DNA from 4 places in the Oxobacter pfennigii genome. Region 1 is predicted to be linked to each of the others. Evidence: riboswitches for the same ligand, from Rfam matches in the RefSeq annotation. Region 1 holds a riboswitch; each other region holds the start of a gene.
What was found. Region 1 has a riboswitch for cobalamin ahead of OXPF_RS13740 (homing endonuclease associated repeat-containing protein). Riboswitches for the same ligand answer to the same signal wherever they lie in the genome.
Positions count from the first base shown of each region.

Region 1 (4,874 bases):
CTTGACAGCAGGAGAGGACTCCGCTTGGTACTGCTATGTAAACGGGGAAAAGGTGATAGCTCCCCTGTCAGCAGCCCAGCTAAATGACGGAGATGAGCTGGTATTCAAATACTGCTCTAATAAAGCAGCCATAGAAGAAGGAGCTACACTGGACGAACACATAGTAACCGAAGAAGCGGTGGCCCTTACAATTGGTGAAAACCTGTCGGAAGTAACCGAAGACCTTACCCTCCCATTGCGGGGAGCTTTTGGCTCGATCATCACCTGGAAAAGCAGCAACACTCAGATAGTTTCCGATGAGGGAAAAGTCACCCGCTATGCTACGGATGAGGAAATAAAGCTTACTGCAAAAATATCCTACGGGGATGCGGAAATGGAAAAGACCTTTGACATAACGGTAAAGTTTATTGAGGGAGGAGCCGGAAATATAACCGTGACATTCAAGCTCATAGGAGACAGCATCCACGGTTCACCGTACACCCATACAAAATATGAAACATGGATAGATGCAACCGAAGTTACGGTGCTGTCGGGAGCAAAAGTATCCGATGTATTTTATAAGGTTCTTGCCGATAACGGGATGGCATATGCCATTGGAAACTCAGAAAACTATATAAGCGGTATCAGGGCTCCGGAAGCCTTTGGAGGCTACTGGCTGGAAGAATTTGATAACGGATCCAAATCCGGCTGGATGTATATGGTCAACGGAGTTCACCCGGGGGTAGGCTTGACAGAAAAAACAATATATGACGGGGATGTGATACTGTGGCATTATACGGACGAGTTCAGGCTTGAAGAAGGCTCGGATACAACATTTACAAAGCGCAAGCTGGGAGAACCTGCTGAGATACCCAGCCTTGACAAGCTAGTAATTTTTGAAGACAATACGGCAATAGTTTTCTATGAAGATTTAATTCCAAGCGATACAACAGTGACATTAAACGATGTAAGCAATACAATCAGTTATCCCGAGTATGCTCCGGGAGATGGAATGGAAGCTGCCGGACCCATAGTCCAGCTGACCATAGACGGTATGGATTTGAGCAATAAAGCGTTATTAAGGCTGGATGTAAGCAGCGGAGTATCAGATATATCGGAAGTATCGGTATACCGCTTTGACCCGGCAAAAGGCGAATGGATAAGGATAGCTTCAGATTATCCAGAAGCCATGGGGAAAATGTTAGCACCCATAAGCGGAAGCGGAGTCTATGGAGTATTCAAATCCCAAGATACAGAACCGTCAGACTTTATAGTGGAAAGGATAGGTGAAGGAAGCTTCAAAAACGGAGAAGATGCCAATGTTACCGTGAGTATGACAAACAACGGTAATTCATCCCAGCAGGCTACCTTGATCATCTGCCTATATGACATTGAAAATGGTAAAAATGAGATGATAAATTACGCCTATGCATCGAAACAAGTGGCAGCAAAAGAAGTCGTAAGACTTACGGGAGGCTTCACCATACCGGATACCGGGACACACAAAGTAAAGGTATTCGTATGGGATACCTTTGAAGGTATGGAACAGCTGGCGGAGCCTATATTAATAGAGGTAGCGGACAATTAAAGGACATACATTAATTTAAAAATTTCTACTTATTTGAATATCCTCTTATATTCTGTATAGTGCAGGCTTAATGCCTGCACTATACAGTTTTATCGGAAATATGTATTATATGGTATTGCACAAAGCGTCACTTTTGTGTTATATTTAGATAAATAATAAAATTAAATATTTCATTACCGGGTGCCCGTTTAAAAACGGGTTAAAAGGGAAAGTGGTGAAAGACCACTGCAGCCCACCGTTACTGTGATGCTGACGAAACCTTGAAAAATCACTGGAATATATTCCGGGAAGATTGGGGAGTAGATTGAAGCTGAGCCAGGAAACCTGCCCGATAATTGTTGAGTCTTTCGGAGGGAAAGATAATGCAGTTCGGATGAACAGAATAATTATATCATTTGTTTATCTTTAATGTATGAAATGTATTGTTGGTAATACACCTCTGAAAAGCCGGAGGTGTTTTTTATTTTGACTGAGAAATAGCTCCGGATATCTTCCTGAATGCAGGAACTAAAGAACCATATGCTGTAAACTTCATCAATTGAGTTAACAGGCAACCTCCTTTATTTGTCCTGTGCAGATTTCAACCGTCTGCACAGGACAGCCTCATTTACATGATTATTTTATATTGTGCTAAACATCATTCTTATGATATATTTTAGATAAGCAAAAATAGAATATTCCATTACCGGGTACCCGTTTTATAGAAATGGGTTAAAAGGGAAAGTGGTGAAAGACCACTGCAGCCCACCGTTACTGTGATGCTGACGAAACCTTGAAAAAAATCACTGGGAGTATATTCCGGGAAGATTAGGGAGTAGAATGAAGCTCAGCCAGGAAACCTGCCCGATAATTGTTGAGTCTTTCGGAGGGAAAGATAATACAGGACAGGAAATAATGTTGATATAGTGTTATTTCATTTTTAATATTTAAAAGTTGTCTTTTTAGCGCCTCTGAATAAACAGGGGTGCTTTTTAATTTCATGAAAGGGGGGAATTCAGATGTAAGGTGTCGTACGGATGTATAAAAAGAAGATTTCTTTTTTTATATCGGGAGGTGGAACAAAGGGTTTGGATAGTGTAAAATATTTAAAAGAAAACTATGAAGAATGTATAACTCAATATCGTAGGGAAACCGACGAACAGCTTTATCAGCGGGTGCGCGATCTCGCCACAAAGTTGGGGCGTCTTCCGATAAAATCAGAGATTCCTGCCTTTGATTATTTAAAATACCGCCTGGGGAACTGGCCCAGAATCATGGAGAACGCGGGATTGAAGCCGGTAAGTGAGAAGCGCCGGCGCATGTTGGAGCAAAGAGTTCAAAAGAAAAAAGAAAAATGCTGCAGGAAGAATAAAAATACTTTAATTAAAGGAAGTGCATCGGATGACTGAGCTGGCCTTTTATGGAAAGGGTGGAATAGGAAAGTCTACCCTTTCGGCAAATATATCCGCCGCCCTTGCCAAAAAGAAGAATAAAATCCTTCAGGTGGGCTGCGACCCAAAGCACGATTCTACAAGGCTGCTGCTCCATGGGAACAGGATAAACACCGTTCTTGAATACATAAAAAGTACAAGCCCCGATAAATACAAGCTGGAGGATATTGTATTTGAAGGAGCCTATGGAATACATTGTGTCGAGGCAGGCGGACCGGAGCCGGGGGTAGGCTGTGCCGGAAGGGGAATTTTAACCACCTTCGAGCTTATTGATCGCCTTGGAATAAAAGGAAACAACTATGACGCAATTGTTTACGATGTTTTAGGCGATGTGGTCTGCGGTGGTTTTGCGGTGCCCATCCGCCGTGAATATGCGGACAAGGTATATATAATAACATCGGGAGAGTTCATGTCAATCTATGCTGCCAACAATATACTCCGGGGATTAAAGAACTACGATACGTATATAAACCGTGCCGGCGGAATAATTATAAATTCCCGCGGATTGGAAGAAGAAGAGGAACGCATAAAGCGTTTTTGCGATGCCGTAAATTTGCCGGTTTTGGAGACATTCCCCCGAAGTGATTTATTTTCCCAAAGTGAAAGGGAAGGCATGTGCCTTTTAGAAAAATTCCCTGATTCTGAAATAGCTGCTAAGTTTGAAAGTCTTGCGGATTATATTTTTAAACAGAATGTATTGTATGAAGCCTTGCCTCTTTCAGACGAAGAGCTGGAGGAAAAGGTGCTCTTAAAGAAGCAAACCTCCTTCTCTTTCAGCAGGACCATTAAGCCCGTTGAAATTACCGTTAAGAAGCCCATGCTCTATTCCAAGAATTTAATTCACCGGGAGCCCCTTCACGGCTGTGCCTTCAGCGGGGCCATGAGCATTTGCACCCAGCTTAAGGACTCCATATGCATCGCCCATGGGCCCAGCAGCTGCGCACATATTGCATATCAGAGCATAACCTCCCTTGCCCGCCGTTTTTTGCTTGAGAGGGGCATCGTACTGCCGCTTCAGGTATCGCCTCCTGTTATTTCGTCTGAAATGAACGAGGGTGTTATGATATTTGGTGGGATAGAAGAACTGCGCAAAAAAATAATTGTGGCCAGGGCTCAAAAGCCTAAGGCGATTTTTGTACTGACGACATGCCCTAGCGGCATCATAGGAGATAATATAGATTTTGTAAGAAATTTAGAAGAGGAAGACATGAAAATCATACCAGTCCTGACGGACGGGAATATACAGGGAGACTATTTACAGGGAATATTGATGGCTTATATGGAAATAGCAAAAAGCCTGATTGATAAAAATGTTGATGCAAAGGAAAATTCAGTGAATATAATAGCCGAAAAATCCATAGCAAATGCAACGGCCGAGAGCTTTGAATATATCAAGGAAATTCTTGATAGGCTAGGCATAAAAATAAACTGCCGTTTTATATGCGAGACTTCCAGCCAGGAAATACAGGGCTTCATGAAAGCCAAACTTAATCTTTTAGCTTACGGGGATTATATGGGAAGGACGATAAAGGGCTTTTTACAGGAGGAGTACAGGGCAGAATTTCTGGACATGCCTTTTCCTGTAGGGTTTAACGAAAGCTGTCTGTGGGTTCGCAAAATAGGAGAGTATTTTCATAAAGAGGATGTAGACTCCATAATTGCAGCATATAAAATAAAATATGATGAGGAGATTAATGTAATAAAGCCTTACATGAGGGGCAAAAAGCTTATGATTGCTACATTTAATCATAATATAGACTGGATTTTACAGACTGCAATAGACTTGGAGATGAGAATAGTATTTGTGGGAATCCTGAATTATTCACAGGAGAACCTGTTTCAGACGGAATATAAAGACAAAATCGAGGAGCTGCACA
Region 1 covers NZ_LKET01000039.1:81,512-86,385, forward strand. The annotation lists gene OXPF_RS13735 (immunoglobulin-like domain-containing protein) at 1-1,567, shown strand, start outside; cobalamin riboswitch at 1,729-1,913, shown strand; cobalamin riboswitch at 2,238-2,428, shown strand; gene OXPF_RS13740 (homing endonuclease associated repeat-containing protein) at 2,584-2,955, shown strand; gene OXPF_RS13745 (nitrogenase component 1) at 2,948-4,874, shown strand, end outside.

Region 2 (4,874 bases), on a different contig from region 1:
TTTATCAGGAGGCGAGCGGCAGCGGGCATGGATTGCCATGGCTTTGGCCCAGCGTCCGGAAATACTTCTGCTGGATGAGCCCACCACTTTTCTTGACATATGCCATCAGATGGAAGTGATGGAGCTTATAAAAAGGCTTAACAAGGAGCTTGATATCACTGTTGTCATGGTGCTTCACGACCTTAACCAGGCGGCACGCTACAGTGAAAGGCTGGCGGTTTTGAATAATGGACAGCTTGTTGCCCAGGGAAAAGCCGAGGATGTGCTTACCCGTGAACTGCTCAGAGATGTCTATCAGGTTGAAGCTGACGTAAAGCTGGATGAGAGAACAGGTAAGCCGGTATTTGTACCGATTGGATTGACTTATTCCTGCTGAGTATAAAAGCAGAGATTAATATAGAGAAAACCATATTTGGGAGGGAAATATATGAAAACAATGATTGTGTATTCCAGCAAAACAGGAAATACAAAAAAAGTTGCCGAAGCCATCCTGGAGGTAATGCCTGAAGGAACCTTCATCCACTCTGTTTCAGAGCAGCCGGCATTGGAAGATTGTGATCTGGTTATTTTGGGATGCTGGATTGATAAGGGAAATGCCGATGCAGCAATGAAGGAATATATACAGGGAGTTAAGGATAAGAAGGTTGCCCTGTTTGCGACTTTAGGAGCTTATCCTGATTCACCTCATGCCGGGAAAGTCATAGAGAGGCTTAAGCAGCTTGTGGATGCTTCCAATGAATATCTTGGAGATTTTATTTGCCAGGGGAAAATAGATCCGGCACTTACCGAACGGGTCAGGCAATATCCTCCCGATCATCCCCACTACATGACACCGGAGAGGATCAACAGGCACATGGAAGCGGCAAAACATCCCGATTCCAGGGATTTGGAAACTGCACAAAAGGTATTCATGGAAGTTCTTAGAAGGGCAGAGGGAATATAATTTTTAAGGAGAGCAGGGATGGGGACAATGATGAATAACATTCAGTCAGAAGTAAAAGGGAGGTATTCAAAACGTTTAAAAGGACATCACGATGCCTTGGCTCCCTTAAGAAGGCTTCGTAATGAAAAATCTTTCCTGAAGGAATACCTTTTGCAGATGGAACCGGATACGCGTCCTAAAGCCGTTTATATACATATACCCTTTTGCAGCAAGATATGCACTTTTTGCAACATGCGAAGATATTTGTGCGCTCCGGCTTACGATTATCACCAGTTAATAATCAATGAAATAAAAAGCTACGGCGTATTTCCATACATACAAAACAGCAGCTTTGATGCGGTATATTTCGGAGGCGGCACTCCTACCTCCCTTGAAACAGGCAATTTAAGGGATATTTTGCATGCTATCAAGGAATATCTGCCATTAAAACATGATGCGGAAATTACAGTTGAAACCAGTATCACCGAATTGACAGAGGATAAATCAGACATGTTTTTAAAAGAAGGAGTTAACCGTTTAAGCATAGGGGTGCAGACCTTCTGTGACAGGGGAAGAAAGTTGCTGGGAAGAAGAGGCAGCGGTGAGGATGCAGTTTCAAAAATCAGCAAGTTAAGGCATGAAGGCTTTGAAAATGTGAGTATGGACCTTATTTACAATTATCCCGGCCAGACAGAGCAGGAATTAGAGAAAGATTTAAAGCACATCTCTTCTTTGGATATTGCAGGATTATCATTTTATTCCCTAATGCTGCGTGAAGGGTCGGCGCTTGGCACGCAGTTTTCGGATGGGGAACGTGATTCCATAGATTCAGATAAAAAAGAATATGATTTTTTCATGAAAATATATGATTGGCTTACAAAAGAAGGCTTCGAGCTTTTGGAACTTACAAAAATGGTAAGGCCTAAAAGGGATGCGTATAAATATGTAACAACCCGTTACGGCGGAGGGGATACACTGGCTTTAGGCGCCGCCGCCGGCGGCAGGCTAGGGGATTTTATATGGATGAATCCCTTCGATATTTCAGAGTATGGTGCCGCCGTTGAATCCGGCAGGGCAGACACCCTTCAAGGAGCTTTAACAGTTTCTATGTATAATTATATCTACCGGCTTATAGGCAAAATACAGTTTGGTAATTTTGACGTTGAACCGGCAGGCTTTTGGGAACAAAGTAGTGATATAATTGAAGCTTTTGCGCAGCAATTAAAAATCGAAGGATTAATTGTTCCCGAAGGTTACAGCTTCAAGCTTACAAAGGAAGGCATATACTGGGGAAACAACATTGCCAATGAATTAGCGGAATTGCTGGTTTCCCAATGGCTTAAAGCCTCTACAAGGGAGAAATGAAGTAAGGAGTTTATGGAAACAGCACAAATTATTACAAATAAAGGTGAAAAATTCATTGTGTTTCATATGGTCATAATATAAAATGAAACTTAATTGAATATAAAAAAACAGGTGCCGGTTATGATTTTGATGGACAAAATTATAAACCGGTGAAAAGGGAAGTGGGTAGAAATCCCACGCGGTCCCGCCGCTGTGAAAGAAGAGTCCTTGCTAAATGCCACTGGGAAACCGGGAAGGCTGCAAGGGTGATGATGCTTAAGCCAGAAGACCTGCCTGTTTTATTCACCATTTTAACTCTACGAGCGATAGAGAGGTGCATTTATGCATATGTTATTTGCATGGGTTGTTATTACCTCTTGACTGTTTACGGTTGAGAGGTTTTTTAATTGTGGCAAAAAAATTTATTATATGGAGGAGAATGCAGAATGAAACCCATATTTTCCCTAGGCGGAATTACAGCAGAACGAGGGACTAAAGCACAGGGCTTTATCAAGGTTTTGGATACCGGAACAGTGATGCCGGTCACATTGATTAATGGAGAAAAACAAGGCAAGACCATGCTCATCACATCCGGAGTACATGGAAGCGAATATCCCGGAATCCTCACGGCTATACGGCTGGGAGCAGGGCTTGATCCCAAAGATATTTCCGGTCAAATAATCCTTGTTCACCCGGTCAATCTTCAGGCTTTTTCAAAGCGCTGTGCCGCTGTTGTGCCGGAGGATGGGAAAAACATAAACCGCATGTTTCCAGGTGATGAAAAGGGCAGCATCGCAGAAAAAATAGCTTACGTTATAACCAATGAGTTTTTTAAGGCTGCCGATTATTACATGGATTTTCACGGCGGTGATTTATATGAATCTCTGATACCTTATGCCTATTTTTCAGGCAGTTGCAATTCAAAAGTTGTACAGGCATCTAAAAAAATGAGCCAGGTTCTGGATTTGCCTTACATGGTAAATTGTATGGAAACCTCAGGCACTTTTGGCTGTGCCGCCATGCTTGGCATACCGGCTATCCTTGTGGAAAGAGGCTGCAATGGCCTTTGCCTTAAAGATGATGTCGAAAAATACATTCTTGATGCAAAACGGGTATTGAAAAGACTGGATATACTTGCCGATGACAGCCTTATATTCCCTGACAAAGCACCTCTGGAATTAACAAATGTTTGCTATACGGAAGCAAAGAGTACTGGATGCTGGCTGCCTGCCGTTACAGCCGGGCAAAAAATCAGGAAAGGCGACAAGCTTGGATACACAACGGATTTATTCGGCCAAATTATTGATACTTATTCAGCGGAATTTGACGGAGTGGTATTGTATCATTGTGCTTCTCTTTCGGCTCCAAAGGGGAGCGAACTTGTGGCATATGGAGAGCTTGACTGGTGATTAGCTAAAAATAATACCGGGATGAAATTGACAAAAGAGAGTATGAATCTATACATAAATATCAGTAGTATGAGGAGGAGATTTAATGTCTGATGAACAATTGTACGACGTATGGTGGAATGACGACACAGCCGGAGAACAGTCCATGGAGGATAATCATCAACCCCACTGGCATAAGGTGCTGGACATGATAAAGGAGAAAAATATTCTGGATTGTACTGTTCTGGATTTTGGTTGTAATCAAGGAGGTTTTTTAAGGTTTTTATATCAACAAAAACCTTTTTTAAAGGGGGTTGGCGTTGATTTAGCCAAAAAATCCATTGAGGTGGCCAACAAGAGGAAAAAGGATTTGCCCATTTCATATGAAGCAACCGCCAATGTGGACAAGTTTATCGATACCTTTAATCTGGCCTTCAGCATTTCCGTTATTTATCTATTACAGGACTTAAAAGAACATGCCTGGAAAATGAAGCAGGCATTAAAGCCCGGAGGCGTATATTATTGCACATATACCGATTACAGCAAAAACCCCAGCCTGCTCTATTACAAAAAGCAAATAGACAGGCAGGGAACAATTCCAATGCAGCTTCACTCTTTAAACGATATTGCCGGGGCGTTTTTTTATGAAGGATTTTCGGTAGAAATGCGGAGAATGCCTCCTAAAGGATATATTCATATAGATCCGGAGGATCCCTGGTTTAACTGTATTGCCGACAGGATGCAGTATGAGTACCAGGAAGCGTATATTTACCGCTTTACTGCGCCTGGGAAATAAAATTACTTGATGAATTTTAATGTTGTTTTAAAAGAGGGTGGTATATCATGATTCAATCTGCTGTAAAATCAGCGGTATTATTTTTGCTCACTTTCATAGGTATTACAATATTATCCTTTACCCTGTCCTATCTTTCCCCCAGCGACCCGGCAGAGATTATGCTTACTGAAAATGGCATTGCACCTTCTCTTGAGATGCTGGAAAAAACGAGGGAAGAGCTGGGCTTAAACCGTCCTGTTTATGTACAGTATATATCCTGGCTTGCCAATTTTTTTAAAGGAGATATGGGGAAATCTATAAAATCCAGCCGCCCCGTCAGTCAGGAGCTTTTTAAGGCATTGCCATATACCCTTATGCTGGCGCTTTCGTCTATGGCAGTTACAATTTTGGTGGCAGTCCCTTTAGGAATTGCCTGCGCAAGGTA
Region 2 covers NZ_LKET01000031.1:47,951-52,824, reverse strand. The annotation lists gene OXPF_RS10115 (ABC transporter ATP-binding protein) at 1-376, shown strand, start outside; gene OXPF_RS10110 (flavodoxin family protein) at 428-943, shown strand; gene OXPF_RS10105 (coproporphyrinogen-III oxidase family protein) at 971-2,287, shown strand; cobalamin riboswitch at 2,380-2,578, shown strand; gene OXPF_RS10100 (M14 family metallopeptidase) at 2,713-3,675, shown strand; gene OXPF_RS10095 (class I SAM-dependent methyltransferase) at 3,761-4,450, shown strand; gene OXPF_RS10090 (ABC transporter permease) at 4,498-4,874, shown strand, end outside.
Region 2: it holds a riboswitch for cobalamin, as region 1 does, so the genes downstream of both, OXPF_RS10100 (M14 family metallopeptidase) here and OXPF_RS13740 (homing endonuclease associated repeat-containing protein) in region 1, are expected to answer to the same signal.

Region 3 (4,874 bases), on a different contig from region 1:
TCTCCGTATCTGACGGTTAAGTCGCTAACCTTAAGCATCTAACGCCTGCCTCCTTTACTTGATGAGTAGAATATCCAGATAAACAGCAATGCTCCGACGAAACTGGTGATTATACCAATGGGCAATTCCCGAGGATTTAAAAAGGTACGTGCAGCCAGGTCCGAAAGCATAAGGAAAATTGCTCCTCCGAAGGCGCTTGCCGGGAGCAGTCTCTTATGGTTTGGCCCTACAACCATGCGTATCATATGAGGTGTTACCAATCCTACGAAACCGATAGTTCCGCTAATGCTGACACACACGCCGATTAGCGCTGACACACAGATTAAAACCAGAAGCTTGACTTGTCTGACATTCACGCCGATGTTCCTTGCATTGTCCTCTCCAACGGCAAAAGCATTGAGTTCTCGGGTCTGGAGCATCAGTAATCCGCCGAACAGAACCAGGGCACCTAAAAGCATTGCGGCGTTTCCGTAAGTGCATCCCGCAAAGCTCCCCATAGTCCAAAATACTATGGTCTTTACCTTTTCGCCTGCAAAGGTAACTAACAGCGAAGTTATGCTGGATACAAACATATTGAATATCACGCCTAAAAGGATTATGGTATTGGTTGACAGAGAAAAATCCAGCTTATAGGCCAGCGCAAGCACCGTTATAATGGATATAAAAGCAAATAGCATAGCCGTTAAGACCGTTCCGGCAAAAGGAAAGCCGGGGATTGACAGACCTAACGCAATGGCAAGGACGGCGCCTAAGGAGGCACCTCCGCTGACCCCAAGGGTAGTCCCGTCTGCCAGGGGGTTTTTAAGCAAGCCCTGCATTGCCGCACCGCCAACCGACAGTGACGCTCCTGCCAGCGCCACACACAGCACTCGCGGCAAGCGTATGGTCATTATTATTACGCTTTTCATAAACTCCGACAGAGGCACATTCACGCTGCCCAGCGCAACGCACAGTATTGCCACAACGAGAGTTACCGCCCCGAAGATCAGGTACTCAGTAAGCCGGAAACCTTCTGGCTTGGATTTATTGGCCGCCATAGACAAAGTTGTAGAGCATCTCTACTCCGTCGGCAAGGCGGGGGCCGGGACGTGTCAGCTCGTTATTCGGCATATTTATAATTCCGTTATTTGCGACAGCCTTTACGTTATTCCAGCCGGGACGGGATTTGATACTTTCGACAGGTTCAAGACCCTCACCAAAATACATAGTTACTGTCATAATGTAGTCGGGATTGCGTTCCAGTACTTGCTCTTCAGAGATTTCTGCCCAATCGCTGATGTCTCCGAAGGTATTTTTTAAGCCTAATATATTAGCAGCCTCATCCATAAATGTATTGCTTCCAGCAGTCCACAAGCCAAATTCCAGAGGCGAAACCTCAAAGTAAATGCTCTTGCCGGATGCTTTGGCAGAGGCTTTTGCACCAATGTCATCAATCTTTGTTTTCATATTTTCAATTATTTTAGCCGCTTCTTCATTTCTATTGAGTATCTTGCCCATAAGTGCGATACTCTTGTATGTACCAGCAATATCAATTGCATCGGAAGCCACTACGGCAATGCCGGCTTGAGTGAGTTGGTTTATTTGCTCATTTGTTTGAGCCATGGTCCCCATAAAAACTACTTGAGGTTTGAGGGAAATAATCTGTTCAATGTTGGTATCATTGCCCGAGCCGACAGACGCAACTTCAAGTACTTCCGCCGGGTAGTCACAGTATTCGCCACGGCCTACCATAGTATCACCTAAGCCAAGAGCATAGACAATCTCGGCATTGGCAGCAGTGATTGCAACTATCCTTGTAACGGGTTCTTTTATTGTCACTTCACGCCCGGTCATGTCCGTTACAGTGAGCGGATACACAGTTTTGGCTGTAGGTTCAACTGTACCTGTGGGTGTCGGCGACGGAGTGTTTTCAGAATTGGTTGCACAGCCTGCTAACATGGATATGGCAAGAGCTGCAGATAAAGCAATTGACAATATCTGGCGTTTCATAATGAAAAGCCCCTTTCTTGTATATATTTGTATAAAAGAATAACCGCTCCCATCCAGATAGGAGCGGCAAGAAACATTTTCAGACTGGCACAATGCCTATACAGCCGACCATCCCAACCCCAGAGGTAAGCATAATGTCTATACAGGTCTCCCGGCTTGGCTTCATCTTACTGGGGTGCCTTCCCACCCTGCGGCAGTGACTTAATACCCTTTCATCAGCTTCACGGTTACTGGGATAGCCCCGAAATTACATCGGCGTCCCCACAGAGCGGTAGTATAACGCTCCGGCGCATTTTACGCATACAGACGGATTATTCTAGTTGCTGTATAATTTTAACCCGCCAGGACAGCTTTGTCAAGGGGAATGAGTGTTTTGTGCATCAGGCGTCAAGCATTTCAACAAAGGCAGCCAGCCTTGTTTTAAGCTGACCTGTATCATTTTGCGAATAATCGGTTTCAATGCTTATATAAGGCAAATTCTTCTTTTCATTCACAAGTCTTTTAACGCTGTAGGTTTCAATATTATAGGTATGACATGCTTGAAGAATGACGTCTATTACTCCCTGAACCCTGTATTTATCTATAAGCTCTGATAATAATTCAATCCTGTTGTTATTTGGCGACATACAGGAACAGGCTATACTTATATATTTTTCAGCCAGCGCTTCAAAAGGGTCTTTATCTTCATCAACAAGTGTATCTATAGCTTTAACACCGCTGCAGTTTTCAAAACAAACTATCACACCGCCGTTGTCCTCAACAGCCTTTACTATTTTTTCACTGACACCGCCTATGGGGCAGCCGGTAATTAGTATCCTGGGGCTGTCTTGAAGATTTCTCCTTGCGCCTTTATCATAAAGCTCTTTTATTTGCTTTGTCAGGGCAGCAACGGAGTCAACCTGTTCTTCTTTGCTGGTTTTAAAATTTGCACCGTTAAGTACCTGAAACATTTCGTAGCCTGAAATAGGGGGAGGGCAAAACAAAGCCAGCTCGTAAAACTCCTTTAAAGCTTTTCTTTGTTCGTTTCTGTCCTTTATTGCCTTTTTGAGCTTTTCATAGGTTATTTCAACATTGAACTCTTTTTCCACTCGTTCTTTAAGGGAGATTATTTCATCTCTCCAAAGCGCAAGAGATTTACCGTTGCTGCCGGACTGGGGCAATTGCATTATATGCATTGGTTTTATCTCACCGAGGTATTCGTACATTTTCTTTTTTCCGTCACAGGTGGTTTCACCGACTAGCATGTCTGAAAAATAAAAATAAGGGCAGGTATCGGTAATTGCATGTCCATAACTGGATTTTATAAGAGGGCATAAGTTTCTTGGAAGTACTTCTTCAGCCGCAGCTATGGGTTCATTGCTTGTACCGCAAAGGGATATGGGTATAGCGCCTGCTGCCATTATGATTTCCCAGGGGGTAAAAGTACAGTAAGTTCCGACAACTTTCCTGCCTTCTTCCTTTAATTTCATGATTTCAATAAATCCTGCTTTTCTTGCTTCACTGAATGTATCAAATGCTTCAGGCAAATTAATCATCAAATCACTCCAAGCTTTCATTTTAAAAGTAATTATATATGAATGACAGCCTTATTACTAATTGAAAAAACCAATATAACAGCCATAATTAATTTAAAAAAGCAATTCTCTAAATGATTAAGATTTTAGGGTGGTTTATTTTTCTTTGTTTGCTTTCAGCATTTTTGCAAAACCTTCATAACGGGTGCGAAGTATTCTCTCATGCTCTTCTTCGTCTGTTCTCATCTGTTCAAAAAATTTCTTTACCATTGGATCCTCTGCGTGGTCAGCCAGCTTTTGATAATGCTGCTGGGCTTTAATTTCATCTTCGATAGCTTCCAAAATGCCAGTCAGTATTTTTTGCATATAATCTATCCCTTCATAATATAAACTTAAAACTTGTCAGCATGTTCACGCTTATAGCAGTTTTACTGCAACCAAAGTTATATCGTCCCTGGTTTTCTCATAACTTAAAAAGTCAATGAAATCCTCATGAATTTTATTAACCATTTGAGCAGGATTCAGTTGATGAATTTCGGCAACCAGTTTCTTAAGCCTGCCTTCATAAAATTCATTGTGAGACATTTGTTCTGGCAGTCCGTCAGACATAATGAGCAGGGTCATCCCAGGAGAAAAGTGTGCTGTAGAATCCTCATATTTTAACAATTGGGCACCTATGGCTGTTGATATGGGAAGATTCGCATTGCCAAGCTCTGTTATATTTTCTTTATCCTTTATTAATAAAGGACTGATATGAAGGCCGGCATTGCAGTAAGTAAGTTCATTTGTCTTCAAATCAATAACTGCCATAAGCAAGCATACCAGATATTCCTCGGGATAACCTTCCTTTAAATAGTGTTCAATAAAGAAATCCATGATTTCTTTAGGCGATAATAATTGACCGGGTGTATGTTTTAACCTGAAAAAACTTCCTATAGTATCCTTTATAAAAATCGCCAGCATGGCACTATCCAATCCATGTCCCGAGACATCAGCAATAAAGCATACATATTGCTCAAAGAAATCATTGAGCAAACCATTGTCAACTTTAAAAGCATCGAATATATCTCCGCCCAAATCTTCAGCAGGAATGTACAAAGAGGCAAAAGATATGTTTTCATTATCCGGAAGGCTCATAGGCAGGGAGCGCTTGTGTATCTTAATTGCATTTGTTATTTCAACATCCAGCTTCTTCTTAATTCTCTCAAACTCAATATATTTTTCATTTCCATAAATATATATAAGATTATCTTTCTTTACAAACTTAAAATGAAGTTTAAATACACCGTGTTTGCCCTTTAATAGAAATTCATCCCAGGAAGAAGGTATATCTGAAACGCTGCTGATGGCGGATTGTGCTTTATTGATGTG
Region 3 covers NZ_LKET01000068.1:306,307-311,180, reverse strand. The annotation lists gene OXPF_RS20905 (ABC transporter ATP-binding protein) at 1-38, opposite strand, end outside; gene OXPF_RS20900 (FecCD family ABC transporter permease) at 39-1,037, opposite strand; gene OXPF_RS20895 (ABC transporter substrate-binding protein) at 1,024-1,989, opposite strand; cobalamin riboswitch at 2,114-2,310, opposite strand; gene OXPF_RS20890 (double-cubane-cluster-containing anaerobic reductase) at 2,370-3,524, opposite strand; gene OXPF_RS20885 (ferritin family protein) at 3,660-3,869, opposite strand; gene OXPF_RS20880 (SpoIIE family protein phosphatase) at 3,921-4,874, opposite strand, start outside.
Region 3: it holds a riboswitch for cobalamin, as region 1 does, so the genes downstream of both, OXPF_RS20895 (ABC transporter substrate-binding protein) here and OXPF_RS13740 (homing endonuclease associated repeat-containing protein) in region 1, are expected to answer to the same signal.

Region 4 (4,874 bases), on a different contig from region 1:
GACGGACTTACAACATTAAGGGATGCTATTGTAAACCAGTTAGGCGGGATGCTTATAAAGCTTTGTGAAAGAAATAATATGGAAACTAAGCATGTATATAATGTCACTGTCGTTGGAAATACAACCATGACTCACTTATTCTTAGGAGTGCCCTGCGAAAGTATTGCCGTTTCCCCATATATTCCGGTTGTAACTGACCTCGTTGAGGTGCCGGGAAGGGAAATGAACATGCCTATCGACGGTTACGTTTCAGTCCTTCCAGGAGTAGCAAGCTATGTGGGAAGCGACATAACTGCCGGAATACTTGCCTGCGGCATGCACAAGTCAGAAAAATATTCACTACTTTTAGACCTTGGCACAAACGGAGAAATGGCTGTAGGAAACAAAGACGGCATTGTATCCTGTGCAACGGCAGCAGGCCCGGCATTTGAAGGAGCTACAATTAAATGGGGAATAGGCGGTGTCAAAGGAGCAGTATCAAAGATAGACCTGTCCCAGGACAAAATATATTCAACAATAGGGGATGCGAAGCCCATAGGTATTTGCGGTTCGGGAGTTCTTGATGCCGTATCTGAATTTGTGAAGTATGAGATAATAAATAAGACGGGCAGAATGTATAAGCCGGAAGAATTGGACCTTCCGGATTCATTAAAGAACAGGATAACCACAACCGACAGCGGAAAGCAATTTACCATAGAAGGTGATGTTGTATTTACCCAGAAAGATGTAAGAGAGGTACAGCTTGCCAAGGCTGCCGTAAGTGCGGGAATGAAGATTCTCGTTAAAGAAGCAGGCATCGAATTTAAAGATGTAGAAACCATTTATGTTGCCGGAGGCTTCGGCAATTTCATGAATATAGAAAGCGCATTAAACATCGGACTTTTACCGAAGGAGCTTGCAGGCAAGGTTAAATCCATCGGCAATTCCGCAGGTACCGGCTCGAAGATGTGCCTTCTTTCCGAATCAGCGATCGGTGAATTAGAAAAAATATCAAACTCCACTAAATACGTTGAATTATCGGGAAGGCCAGACTTCGAGGGACTGTTTGTTGATTCAATGGTATTCTAACAGATGGTTTTATAAGTGTTACCTTTATCTAACCGTTATAATGTAACGGTCAGGTTTTACGACCTCAAGGTTACAAACATAATTCGTATCCTTAAGGCAGCAGGGTAGAGTAAGCATCTGACCGAGATATTATCTCGGTTAGATGAATCTAACAGCCATAATCTTTCGGTCAGGTCTCTTTATTGGTGCCAACAAGGTTTGTCGGCTATATAAGTAAACCTATTCGACTTGACCGCCATATTATGGTTGTCTGCATTTCGGATAAACATCAAATCGTATAATGGGGTTTTGCACTTACCAATTAGCACAAGGTAACTTTTTAATTCATTTTCTCTGTTGCTGACCAAAACGAAACATTGTTTCATTTAGCTTTTCATTATTATTTATCACCCGAATAAGTAGAATCTATTGAAGGTAAAGGAATAACAATTATTAATGAAGTACTATTTAATTCTGAATGTTTAACTCCGCACTTAGATTTTAATGATAGGGCTGATTCATGGGATGGTTTTATCTTTGTATATATAAATGAAACAAATAAAAAAGAAAGTCTATTAGGTCGTATTCCTATACAAGTTAAAGCACATGAGGTAAAAAACTTTAGTGGAAAAACTAAATCAAAGGCCTTTGATATATCGGATTTAATAAATTACAAAAATGATGGCGGAGTTATAATTTTCAGCGTAGAATGTTGTGGGAAAAGCAGGAAGATTTATTTAAATAAACTCTAGTTCCACCCATTATAACATAACTTTTTCTATATTTATTGTAAAAATTCCATATGTTTCATTAATTTAGAAGGAATTGGAATATATGTGAAGAATAATACATGGTAAATATTAGTAATAATTGATGCTATATGACGGACTTACTGTTTTTAAAAGGAAAAAGACCGTATGATAAAACAATGTATTAAGAAGGTGGACGATATGGCTCATGTAATGATAATTGAAGATGAACCAGCGATAGTAATGGTAATAAGTGAAATGCTTTCAGATGAAGGGTATGAGGTTACCGCAGCATATGACGGCCTTTCAGGCCTGAGAAAACTAAGGGAATGCAAAAAGCCCGACATTGTGCTCTTAGACCTTAATATGCCGGGAATCAACGGCCGGGAGACGGTAGAGAGAATGCGCTCAGATGCTATGCTTCGGGATATACCTGTCGTGTTGGTTACGGGAACGGTTTATAACAGCGTTGATTTTCCGCCGGAGGGGACTTATCAGGATATATTGGAGAAACCCTTTGATTTATTGGAAATGCTCAAAAAAATAAAATCCATATCTGAAGGCAGATGCGGATTTAAGAAAATATCTTAAAAGTTTAAAGTAAAAAGAGGGACTGTTAAAAGGACAATCCCTTTTAGTGTTTATTTACAATTTTATAGACGGTGTGATTAATCGTCGTACATATCGTAAGGGTTGTATCTGTAGCATCTTCTCCAAGGGGGATAGGTGTATCCGTAGGGAGAAAAACCGCCGTATCCGGGGTAATTACTGTATCCGCCGAAAACCTGGCCACCGCAAGCCAAAATAATTATTACAAGGATTAATATTGTAAACAATGCAGTGCTTGTCGGGGTCCCGAAGATGCCATTCTTATTATTAACAGCGTTTTTATTTGTACCAAAATCGGAAATATAAACTGTACTTGTACTCATGGCCATCCCTCTATTCTGCAAATATATACTATTCTAGTAACATGTTATGTGAAAAAAATAAGTATGTTACAGCATATTCTTTAATGATTTTGTCATATTTATTTGCAAAAGTATAAACTTTCTAATTTATTTGTGTTGCAGGTAAAAAGTGCTTAATATATAATAGAAATAGCAAATTAAATAAAAAAATCTTAGGTGCTTTTTAGCATAAAAGGGAAAGCGGTGAAAATCCGCTGTAGCCCCCGCTACTGTATACGGCGACAAATCCTAGACCACCGGACAACCGGGAAGGTAGGAGGAGGACGACCCGCCAGCCAGGAGACCTACCTGAGATATGCTAATCCTTCGGAGGGAAGGGAAGTGGTAGTATATTGGACAATCCAATTTTTGCCTATCAGACAAATAATATGGATTTTTGTAGTACATGTACCCGCTGCCTTTTGATGGAGCGGGTTTTTTAATTATAGAAAATTTTAATAAAACGGAGATGATAATATGCCTGGAATAATGGTACAGGGGACAGCGTCCTCGGCAGGCAAAAGCCTCATGACTGCGGCTTTATGCAGAATATTTGCAAATGAAGGATTAAAGGTATATCCTTTTAAATCACAAAATATGTCCTTAAATTCATACGTAACAATGGAAGGCCTTGAAATGGGACGAGCCCAGGTACTCCAGGCAACAGCATCAAAGATAGATCCTTCGGTGCTGATGAATCCCATTTTATTAAAGCCTACCACCGACAGAAAAAGCCAGGTCATAATAAAGGGAAGGCCTTATATGAATATGGATGCGGTGGAGTATTTTGAATTTAAACCCCGCCTTAGGGATATGATAAAGGAAATATATGAAGAAATTGAAAGCAATAACGATTTGGTGGTTATAGAAGGCGCAGGCAGTCCGGCGGAGATTAACCTTAAGGATAACGATATCGTAAATATGGGGATGGCGGAAATTGCCGATGCTCCGGTGCTTTTGGTAGCCGATATAGACAAGGGCGGAGTGTTTGCCTGTATATACGGTACCGTAATGCTCTTAGATGAGAATGAAAGAAAAAGAATAAAAGGGATCATTATTAATAAATTCAGAGGAGACAAGACCATTCTTCAAACGGGTATAGATATGATAGAGGATTTGGTTAAAATACCTGTGGTGGGAATTGTACCCTACATGCGTGTCAAGCTTGACGAGGAAGACGGAGCCATCGAATTTGAAGCTTCAACCAGCGGCAGCATAAAAATAGCAGTTATACGCTTACCCAGAATATCCAATTTTACGGATTTTGATCCATTTAAATTCGATGAGGATGTATCCGTAAATTTCATAACCTCTCCAGATGAAATTGGGGATGCGGACATGGTTATAATCCCCGGAAGCAAAAATACCATAGAAGATATAAGATGGCTAAAAAGCGTCGGGTTTGATAAAGCCTTTTTAAACTACAAAGGCATAATCTTTGGAGTGTGCGGCGGATATCAGATGATGGGAAAAGAAATAATAGATGTTGAAGGCTGGGAAGTAACAAAGGGAGAAGTGGAAGAAGGCCTTAAAATGTTTGACACTGTAACTGAATTCAAGGGCAGTAAAATAACTTCAAACGTTGAAGGAGAGGCTATGGGACATAAGGTATACGGCTATGAAATACATTCCGGCAGGACTTACGGCAATATGAATCCCTTTGTGCATATAAACCTTAAGGAAAGAAAGGCCGAGAGTTATATGGACGGCGATATGAGGGACGGAAGGTATTACGGCACTTATGTCCACGGCATATTTGACTCTCATGAATTCAGAAGCAGCCTTTTAAATACTATAAGAAAGAAAAAGAACTTAGCCGAAAAGGATAGTATTGACCTTAAGGAAAAAAGGGAAGAAGAACTGGAAAAGCTGGCTCAAATAGTTGAAGAGAATTTGGATATGGAATATATACGCAGTCTGGCAGGAATCAAAAAATGATTGAATTAAGTATAGCAGCTTTAATAGATGTAGCCATAGGGGATCCATACAGCTTTCCCCATCCCATAAAGCTTATGGGGAATATAATAGCCTTTGAAGAAAAAGCAGCCAGAAAAGTGGCAAAGACTCCGCAGGCCCTAAAGGTTGCCGGCTTTATAATCGTTGTTTTAAATATATTGATGGCATATTT
Region 4 covers NZ_LKET01000021.1:5,483-10,356, forward strand. The annotation lists gene OXPF_RS03130 (ASKHA domain-containing protein) at 1-1,068, shown strand, start outside; gene OXPF_RS03135 (response regulator) at 1,965-2,387, shown strand; gene OXPF_RS03140 (hypothetical protein) at 2,465-2,728, opposite strand; cobalamin riboswitch at 2,905-3,073, shown strand; gene OXPF_RS03145 (cobyric acid synthase) at 3,224-4,684, shown strand; gene cbiB (adenosylcobinamide-phosphate synthase CbiB) at 4,681-4,874, shown strand, end outside.
Region 4: it holds a riboswitch for cobalamin, as region 1 does, so the genes downstream of both, OXPF_RS03145 (cobyric acid synthase) here and OXPF_RS13740 (homing endonuclease associated repeat-containing protein) in region 1, are expected to answer to the same signal.